DNA from 2 places in the Lactobacillus gasseri ATCC 33323 genome. Region 2 is predicted to be linked to the other one. Evidence: predicted binding sites of a transcription regulator. Region 2 holds the regulator's gene; the other holds the start of a gene.
What was found. The regulator LexA, encoded in region 2, represses DNA repair genes until DNA is damaged. The targets are predictions, from matches to a motif close to CNAACANNTGTTNG.
Positions count from the first base shown of each region.

Region 1: recA (recombinase RecA) is a predicted target of LexA. The motif match lies at 3,869-3,882, and genes of this name have one in related genera.

Region 1 covers NC_008530.1:1,332,380-1,337,669, forward strand. The annotation lists gene LGAS_RS06560 (glycosyltransferase family 4 protein) at 1-857, opposite strand, end outside; gene rny (ribonuclease Y) at 958-2,580, opposite strand; gene recA (recombinase RecA) at 2,708-3,802, opposite strand; gene pgsA (CDP-diacylglycerol--glycerol-3-phosphate 3-phosphatidyltransferase) at 3,965-4,528, opposite strand; gene LGAS_RS06580 (helix-turn-helix domain-containing protein) at 4,528-5,290, opposite strand, start outside.
Region 2 covers NC_008530.1:771,444-776,733, reverse strand. The annotation lists gene LGAS_RS03920 (ABC transporter ATP-binding protein) at 1-567, opposite strand, end outside; gene LGAS_RS03915 (ABC transporter ATP-binding protein) at 557-2,323, opposite strand; gene LGAS_RS03910 (YneF family protein) at 2,401-2,622, opposite strand; gene LGAS_RS03905 (DUF896 domain-containing protein) at 2,695-2,943, opposite strand; gene lexA (transcriptional repressor LexA) at 3,082-3,705, shown strand; gene LGAS_RS03895 (uracil-DNA glycosylase) at 3,754-4,389, opposite strand; gene LGAS_RS03890 (bis(5'-nucleosyl)-tetraphosphatase) at 4,373-4,801, opposite strand; gene lepB (signal peptidase I) at 4,975-5,290, shown strand, end outside.

The DNA of each region.
Region 1 (5,290 bases), 560 kb from region 2:
CCCATTCGCATTAACTGATGATGCAAATGGTGCTTATCAGCCTGAGAAATATTCTTCTTATTCAATTTTCTGCGGATCATTGCATACACTGTATCAGTAATTGGAACACCTAAAATAAGAATTGGCACTAATAACGATACAAAAGTTACATTCTTTAGTCCTTTTAAAGAAAAGACCGAAATCATAAAACCAATATACAGCGCACCTGTATCTCCTAAAAAAATCTTAGCAGGGTGGAAATTATATGGTAGAAATCCTAATAAGCAAGCTGCTAACATAATACACATAATTGGAACATAGTGCTGCCAACTTTTTAGAAAGAAAAAGCCTACAATTCCCATCGTTACAAGAGAAATCAAAGTAACGCCAGTAGCTAGGCCATCGAGACCATCAATTAGATTAACAGCATTAGTTAAAGCTAAAATCCAAAAAATCGTCAGGGGAAAACTCCACCAACCTAGTTGAAGATGACCCAATAATGGCAAGCTTAATTCTCTAACTTTAATTCCAGCTAAAAAGTACACAACTAGGGACGCTATAAAGATTCCAAACATTTTTTGTCTGGGTTTTAGTTCTAAAATATCGTCAATTAATCCAGTCAAAATGATGACACTAGATGCTAGTAATACGGAAAAAAGCTCGTGAGTGGGGAAATCTTTCCTCAGCAAAACGAACTCTCCAATATTAAAAGCTACAAAGATCGCTAACCCGCCAATAGTTGGCATTGGCTTCTTATTAATTCGGCGAGCATTTGGATTATCAACTGCACCTAATACGAAAGCTAATTTTCTAATAAAAGGAGTTATAGCAGCAGTAATAATTACTAATAAGAATATTTTTACAATTGTTTGAAACATAACAATCTACTTTCTTAAACTTCTTTTTCTCATTATACCTAGACCCCAATCTAAACACAATAAAGCAATAAACAAAAAAGACGAATCTTAAGATTCGTCTTTATTTTGCTATTGCAACAGCACGTTTTTCTCGAATAACTGTAACTTTAATGTTACCAGGATATTCCATATCTTGTTCAATTTGGTTTTTAATGTCATGAGCAAGAATAGTAGTTCGAGCATCCGAAATTTTATCAGGCTCGACCATCACTCTTATTTCACGACCTGCTTGAATTGCATATGCTTGCTTTACACCAATATGTCCTTTAGCTATTGTTTCCAGTTGCTCTAAACGACGAATATAATTTTCTAGGGATTCGCTTCTAGCGCCTGGACGAGCTGAAGAAATTGTATCAGCAGCCACAACTAGTTCTGCAATAAATGATAATTTAGGAACATCATCGTGGTGAGCAGCAATCGCATTCACAACCAAATCTGGTTCATGATACTTCCGTGCAAGTTCAACACCAATTTCTACATGGGATCCTTCAATTTCATGATCAATTGATTTCCCAATATCGTGTAATAATCCCGCGCGTACCGCTATTTTTTCGTCTAAACCAAGTTCAGCAGCCATAACACCAGTTAATTTACCCACCTCAATAGAATGAGATAAAACATTTTGTCCATAAGACGTACGATACTTTAAGCGTCCCAAAATTTTTACTAATTCTGGATGCATCTTATGAATTCCAAGCTCCATTAAAGCGCTCTCTCCAGCTTCGTAAATATCATCATTCACTTCTTTACGAGCTCGATCAACCATTTCTTCAATCCGTGCTGGGTGAATCCGGCCATCCTTAATCAAACGCTCTAATGCTCTTTTCGCAATTTCACGTCTAATTGGATCAAAACCACTTAAGACCACTACATCCGGTGTATCATCAATAATCACATCTACACCAGTTAAAGCCTCAAATGAGCGAATATTCCTACCTTCACGACCGATGATACGACCTTTCATATCATCGTTTGGTAAATTAACTACTGAAACAGTCTTTTCAGAAACTGTATCAGCTGCACTACTTTGAATTGCATCGACAATTACTTTACGAGCAAAATGATCTGCTTTTGCCTTAGCAAGTTGATTACTTTCTTCAATCATTTCTGCTCTCTCTTTAACCAATTGGTCAGAAAGCTTATCTAAAACGATCTTTTTAGCATCTTCTTGACTTAACTCTGCAACTTCATAGAGCTTCTGCTCTCGCTCGGTCACTAATTGATCAGCTCTTTTTTCTTTTTCTAAAACTTGAGCCTGCAATTTTTTAATTTGGTTTTCCTTTTGTGTGAGTTGTGAATCTTTTTGATCCAACAAACTATCTTTATGATCAATAGCATCTTCACGTTGCAGTAAGCGATTTTCTTGTCGAGAAACTTCTTGTCGCCGCTCATTCAATTCATTATCTACTCTTTCACGATAATGATGAATTTCTTCTTGGGCTTCCAAGATTTTCTCTTTTTTCGCATCAGCTGCGGCTTTCTTCATTGCTTCTTGTTGAGAAGCAAGATCAGCCTCTACAGCTTTAGCCTTACTTTCTGCATCTGCCAAGATGTGTTTTGCATCATGGGCTGCATTCTGAGCTTGAGTCTCCCATTTATTCTTACGAAGACTATAACCCGCACAACCTCCAACTAAGACAGAAACAATAGCGACAGCAACAGGAACTAAAATTGTATTTATCATATCTTTTACTATCGCCTTTTTTATAGAATTATTTCACACATTATTAATAATAAAAGTATCCGGAAGTGATGTCAATCATACAAAAAACCTTGACTTTTAAAAGCCAAGGTTTAATTGTATTTGTTTACTAGTTTTTTTTGCTTTTCTCATTGGAAGCATCATCTTTTGCGGCTGCTGCTTCCTTCTCCTGCTTTATTTTTTCGGGGTTTTCACGTTCTTCAATAGCTTTAGCATCAATTCCATATGCTTTACGTACTTTTTCTTTCACTTCATCGTACACATCTGGGTGCTCTTCAAGATACTGCTTAGCATTCTCACGCCCTTGACCAATTCGATCATCACCATATGAATACCAAGAACCAGCTTTCTTAATGATATCCTTGTCAGCAGCCATATCAATCAATTCACCAGTTTGAGAAATTCCTTTACCGTACATGATATCAACTTCTGCCACTTTAAATGGTGGAGCAACCTTGTTCTTAACAACCTTTAGCTTAACGCGGTTACCAATTACATCAGATCCTTGCTTGATCTGTTCCGCACGACGAACTTCTAATCGAATAGTAGAATAGAACTTTAAAGCACGACCACCAGGGGTAGTTTCTGGATTTCCAAACATAACACCAACTTTTTCACGAATTTGGTTAATGAAAACAGCAATTGTCTTCGTTTTAGAAATATTTCCAGAAAGTTTACGCAAGGCCTGACTCATTAATCTTGCCTGTAAACCAACATGAGAGTCTCCCATATCTCCATCAATTTCAGCCCGTGGTACCAAAGCAGCAACTGAATCCACAACCAAAATATCAATTGCACCACTGGCAATCAAAGTATCTGCAATTTGCAAACCTTCTTCACCAGTATTTGGTTGAGATAAAATTAATGAATCAATATCTACACCTAACGCCTCAGCATAAGCTGGATCCATAGCATTTTCAGCATCAATGTATGCAGCTGTTCCTCCACGTTTTTGGACTTCTGCAACAGCGTGAAGTGCTACAGTGGTTTTACCAGAACTTTCTGGTCCATATACTTCAATAATTCGTCCACGTGGATAACCACCAACTCCAAGAGCAGCATCCAAAGCTAGTGAACCGGAAGGAATAGTGGAAATTTGAGTGTCTACTTTTTCACCCATACGCATAACTGCGCCTTTTCCAAAGTCTTTTTCAATCTTCTTTAAGGCAATATCTAAGGCCTTCTTTTTATCATCTTTAGCCAAATCTCTTCCTCCTTATTCATTTACAATAATTATACTTGGTTTGACTACCTAAAAGCAAGAGAAATACGAACTGACGTTCAATTATTATATTCCTCTAATTTTTATTACGCAAAGTAACTTTATTTTTTTCAAAAAAAAGAAGCATCTCTGCTTCTTTTCGTTTTAAATTTCGCCTTTAAATACATCGCCACTTTGCTTAAAGTAATCATAACCTGAATAGATTGTAAAGATTAAGCAAATATACAATAAAATAGTACCGATGAAGTAAACATCACCAAGCAATAGGAAAATAATAGACAACATTTGCGTAGTTGTTTTAATCTTACCTGGCATTTTAGCTGCTAAAACTTGACCTTTATTCTCAGCCAAAATCAAGCGCAAACCAGTAACAGCTAACTCGCGGCAAACAATAATAGCCACTACCCATGCAGGAGCTAGATTTAAAGAAATTAAAAATACAAAAGCAGTCATTGTTAGCATCTTATCTGCTAATGGGTCAGCAAATTTTCCAAAATTGGTAACCAAATTTCTAGAACGAGCGATATGTCCATCTAAAAAGTCAGTTATTGATGCCACTGCAAAAATCACTGCAGCTAATACATGAGACCAGTAAATATGTGCACCTAAAATAGTTGCACCACCAGCAGGCCAGTTAAAGATTAAAACTAGCATAAAAACTGGAATCATAAAAATTCTAAACATAGTTAATTTATTTGGTAAATTCATTAACGGTTACTTTGACCTCCATTATTTTGATTGGTATTCGTTTGCCCTTGAGTGTTTTGAGTGTTTTGAGTACCTTGTCTATTTTGCGTATTTTGATTTTGTTGTGTTTGTGTATTCACATTATTAGTAGAACTTTGGCTAGTAGAACTACTTTGCTGAGTATTAGTACTTTGACTATTTTGTCCAGTAAAAGTAAATCTTATAGTCATTGGTGAAGCAGGATTAGTCGAATTACGTGCATTCACCTTCTTACCAGCTAAAGTTAAAGTAGTCGAAACGCTATTACCCATTTGTACAGAAACATTATTTACATTCTGCGGTAATTGAATTGAATGCTTACCACTTGCCTTTAATGTTCCTTGCCAAACTGAAGAACCATTAACTAAAATTTGTGCCCAAACTTCATTCTTAGTCGTTCCTAAAGTTAAAGTACGGTCATTCTTCATTCCGCTAACTCGATAACTATTATTACCTAAACTAACAATTTTAACTTCTGAAGTCTTAGCTTTTGGAGTTGATTTCTTCTTTGATGAAGTTTTAGATTTTGAAGATTTAATACGAGAAGAAGAAACAGTTACATTCTCAGCTTGATTTGCTGATTGTTGATTAGTTCCAGTAAAGAAACGAGTATAAACAATATAAACTACTAAAATTACTAAAACAACACCAACTACGGTTGCAATCTGAGGCAAGTAACTACGCCACATCCCTTTACGACTATTTGTAGTTTCTTTAATTTTTTCACTTTTATTGTCGATGGAA
Region 2 (5,290 bases):
AATTGGCAAAAATAATAGCACGATCAAAGCGGCAACTTTATTGGTCACATACATTGCTACAAAAGCAGTTACTAATGAGAAGACCCCAATAACTACCTGACAAAGTACTCCCAAGAAATCGCTCAAAGTCATCGTATCATTAGTAACTCTTGAAACAATTGAACCAGCTGGAGTCTGATCAAAATATCGCATCCCTAGGCTGTGAAGCTTATGATACAAATCTTTTCTGACACTCTCAAGCGTCTTTTCAGCACCAAGGGCATACAAATACTGGTACACGAATTGAAGAAGCGCCTTAATAATTGTTCCTAGCCCATACAACAAGCCAGCCCAAATAATAATTTGAACTGTTGCTTTTTGTTTAATCAAATAATTATCTAAGAAAAATTGCAGCCCTCTCGGCAAAAGCATATTAATTACACTTACTAAGAAAGCCCCAAAAACGGCGATCCCCATCTCAACTTTAAAAGGTTTAACATATTTTAAAACACGTTTAAAAATCTGAACTTGTTCTTTAAACGGTATTGCCTTTGACCAAACTGATTTAGTTTCTTCATTATTGCCCATCTACTTCACCCACCTTTGCTTGTAATTCTTGTTTACGCCACATTTCAGCATACCAACCATCTTGGGCCAGTAGCTCATCATGCTTTCCTCTTTCAACAATTTTTCCATTCTTTAGAACTAGAATTAAATCAGCATCCATTACTGAAGTTAAACGGTGTGCCGCAATCAATGTCTTTTTTCCTTTTCTCTCAGATCTAAGTGAATCCAAAATAGCAGTTTCTGTTTTCGCATCAACTGCTGAAAGAGCATCGTCCAAAATCAAAATCGGACTTTCTTTTAATAATGCTCTAGCAATTGATAACCGTTGCTTTTGTCCACCAGACAAGGAAACACCGTTTTCTCCAACTAAAGTTTGATAACCCGCTGGCATCTGCATAATATCATCATGTAAATCACTCTTTTGAGCTGCAGATTCTATTTTACTTTTAGCTGCGTCTTGATCTGAAAATGCAATATTCTTTTCAATTGAAGTAGAAAATAAAAAGTTATTCTGCGGTACATAAGAAATTTCATTTAACAATAATTTTAGCGGAATATTTCGAATGTCATGTCCGCCTAAAGTTATTTTGCCCTGATAGCGATCGAATTCTCTAAGTAAAAGCTCAATAATTGTAGTTTTACCAGCTCCAACCTTACCAACTAATCCTAATGTTTGTCCTGGTTTTAAGGTGAAATCAATATTTTGTAAGACGGGTATTTCCTTTTCATCAGGATAAGAAAAAGATTGAATATCATATTTCAGATCACCTTGAATATCTTTAGCCGTTAAACTTTGATCAGCGTTTTCATCTGTAATTTGCGGTCTTTCATATAAGAGACGTTCAACACGATCATAAGAAGCTGATCCTCTTTCTAAAATATTAAATAAATAACCAATCGCAAACATTGGCCAAACCATATTGGAAATATAAGCAATAAATGAGACTAACTGTCCGACCGATAAAGTATGATTTGTTACTAATAAACCACCATAAATAATTGTAATTACATAAGTGGCCCCAATAATTAAGGTTCCTAGTGGATCAAACATTGAATCCCATTTAAAAACTTTCTTATTGATCTGAATAGTTTCATCTACCATTTTGTTAAAGGCGGCAGAATCCTGCTTACTTTCGCCAAATGCTTTCAATACTTTAATTCCAGAAACAGATTCTTGAGTTTTATTATTTAAACGAGAAAATGCCGCCTGTGACTTATCAAAACTATAATGAAGTTTATCTCCTAATTTCCAAGCACCTAAAGCAAGAAAAGGAAGCGGCAAAAGTGCAATAATTGTTAAGCGAAAGTCTGTAAAGATAATCATTGCAATCATCGTTGTTCCACCAGTGACTAATGAGTCGACTAAAGTTAAAATACCGTCTCCCGCAACATTTTGAATAGAATTAATATCATTTGTTGCATGCGCCATCAAGTCACCAGTCCGGTGTCTTTGATAAAAAGTTCGATCCATTACCATAAAATGTTTAAATAAACGTGACCGCATTTGCCTTTCTAATTCAGCAGCACCACCCCAAATCTGCTTACGCCAAAAGTAACGTAATAAATACAAAACAATTGCAGCTGCAACAACCGCTAAAATTAGAGCGCCGTATTCGCCCCAACTAATTGATCCCTTATCTAGTTGATCCGCCATCAATCCTAAAATTCTCGGAGGTACTAAATTTGCGATCGAAGTTAAAGCCAAAAAACTAATTCCAATAATATATCTCTTTTTTTCTTGCTTAAAAAACCAGCCCAATTTGCTGAAAATATTCATCTTTTCACCTCACAATATACAAAAAAACAGAGGAAACCGGTCCTCTGTCTATTACCAAATATTAGTAAAGTAAGCTACTACTTTTGTTGTTGATGCTTCATCATATTCATAACTTGATTAAGCTTCTTAGTGGATGGTTTTTGTCCCATTTGCGCCATCATAGCTGCAATCATATCTTCACTAATAGGAGGATTGTCTTGGAAATACTTCTTCATGTATGCACGAGCACCGTAAAATCCGCCGACAAGACCGATTAATAATGCGATAATAATAAGAAAAATTGCTAAACCTAAATTCATTTCCCAAAAACCTCCGAAAATTAATGTACTTTTTCAGCATACCAAAAAAACAGCTATTTTTAAAGTAGAAGATTAATCTTTTCTTAATCCTTTACGACGTTGTGCCTCTTTTGCTTTTTCTGAGGTTACTTCTTTACCATTTTCATCAATAACTACCGTGTCTTCTAATTGCTGTCTAAAGCCTGCACGGAAGTTTTCTAGAAAAGCGGATCTTAATTTCTTTCGTTCTTCCACTTCACCAGGAGTTAATTCACGTTCTCTACTAATTTTAGTTAGCTCATTAATTCTTTTAATCAGCTTTTCCTCTTCTTTTTTATCCATAAATAAACACCTCACTAAACAATGTTAGTTTACCTTAATTATAGCAATAAAAAAAGACTCAACTACCAAGAACGCCTGTTTGCTGAGATAAAGTTTTTTTGTTAGAATACTAGTAAGTAACTATATGGAGAAAAAATTATGACTGAACCACATGCAAATAAACAATTAGAAATTTTACGTTTTATTTACGATACTGTTGAAGAACGAGCTTTTCCACCTACAGTTAGAGAAATCTGTAGTGCAGTTGATCTTTCATCAACTTCAACTGTTCATGGTCATTTAGCTCGCCTTGAAAAGAAAGGATATATTTTAAAAGACGCCACTAAACCAAGAGCAATTGAAGTAACTGAAAAAGGACGAGAAGCTTTAGGAATTAAACCTAAAGATATTCCAATTGTTGGCGTAGTGACTGCTGGTCAGCCAATTTTAGCGGTTCAGGATATCGATGAATATTTTCCTCTTCCACCCGATCTTGAAAATGATGCTGGCGAACTTTTCATGTTACGCGTTCATGGTGAATCAATGATTAATGCTGGGATCCTAAACGGTGATCATGTAATTGTGCGCAAGCAATCTAGTGCAAATAATGGCGAAATAGTGGTTGCTATGACTGAAGATAACGAAGCAACAGTTAAGAGGTTCTTTAAAGAGGATGGATATTACCGTTTACAACCTGAGAATGACACTATGGATCCAATTATTTTACCTGTGGTTCAAATTTTAGGTAAAGTTGTCGGTCTATATCGTAACAATATTGATTAAAAAAACTGGTCAGGAAATTAATTCCTACCAGTTTTTATTTTTTCTAACTTAAATTAAAGGTTTTACATTTAACCAATCTTGAGCAATTATATCGGTAAGTTTTCGATTATAAAAAACTGCTGCCGGGTGATACTGCGGTACTACCGTATACTTTTCTTTAGACCAAACATAGCCATCCTTTTTATCGTTTAATTCTAAAATCGAGGTATTTTTAATAATTTTACCATGTACTTTACTAATTTCATATTTATGGTCAAGTAATCGGCTCAAAGCAGTCGTACCCACGGTTACAATAACTTTAGGTTGAGCATATCGCAACTCGAAATCTAATAAAGGAGCATGCGCTAAAATTTCTTTTTTAGTTGGTTTTCGATTAGGGTATTTTGTGACTTCTTTATTTTCTTTCTTACTAAATACCTTCTTCACGCTATAAGGTCGACTTCTTACTGCGCTAGTAATATAGACATCTTCTCGTTTTAAGCCAATTGAAGCTAACGACTTCATTAATTCTTTTCCGGAAGCACCATGAAAAGGAATCAGTGACTCTATTTCTTCTCTTCCTGGCGCTTCACCAATAATCATTAATTTAGGATGAGCTGGACCAGCTCCAAAATTGATTCCTTCTAATCTCATCCCTTTTGATCTTTCCTTGACTTCAGCTAATAACTTATCTGGATATTTCATTTTTAATATAGTCCTGCGCTTTTCTTAAAAGCTCATTCAATTCTTCATAATGCAAACAACTACTAGCCGCTTCTAAATTTACCCATTTAAAAGCACCTATTTCACTTTTTTGTAATTTAATTTTCTGACTCGGAATAAATTCACTTAAGAACAAAGTTACTGTCTTTAAACGATCACGAGCTATTTTATAAGTAAGACTTTCTTCAAAACTAAAATCATAGTTTGGCCTTAATCCAACTTCTTCATAAACTTCTCTTTTTGCCGCTTGTACATTATTTTCTCCAGCTTCAAGATGTCCTTTAGGAAAGCCCCATGTACGATTTAGCATGCTTTGAACTAGTAAAAACTCTATTTCATTCTTATTAATTCTATAGATAATGCTGCCTGCTGAGTACTCATGCACTGTCTTCATTATGTGCCCTCCTTTTAATTTGCAGTTTACTTTATTATAAGCTAAATTATCATTTCAAACCTTTTGGAGATTTATTACTTTTCTATTTTTTCTCTCTTATTTTTAGTTTAATCGACAAAATGCAAATTTAAGGTTACACTTTATGATGAAATAGATTAAATAAGGTGAAAAAATTGAAAAAACAAGAACAAACTGAAAGTTGGGGGCAGTGGATTCTCCAAGTACTAATTTTAGTAGCGATATTTTTTGGTATATTCTTTGTACTAAATAAATTTGTTTTTGCTAATTTAACAGTATCTGGAATTTCAATGCAGCCAACTTTTGAAAATAATGACCGTGTTATTGCACTTCGGCATGCTAAGATTAAACAAGGCGATATTGTAATTGTTGATGCTCCTGATGAGCCTGGAGCTCTTTATATTAAAAGAGTTATTGGACTACCAGGAGATACCGTTGTAAGTAAAAATAATCAAATCTATATCAATGGTA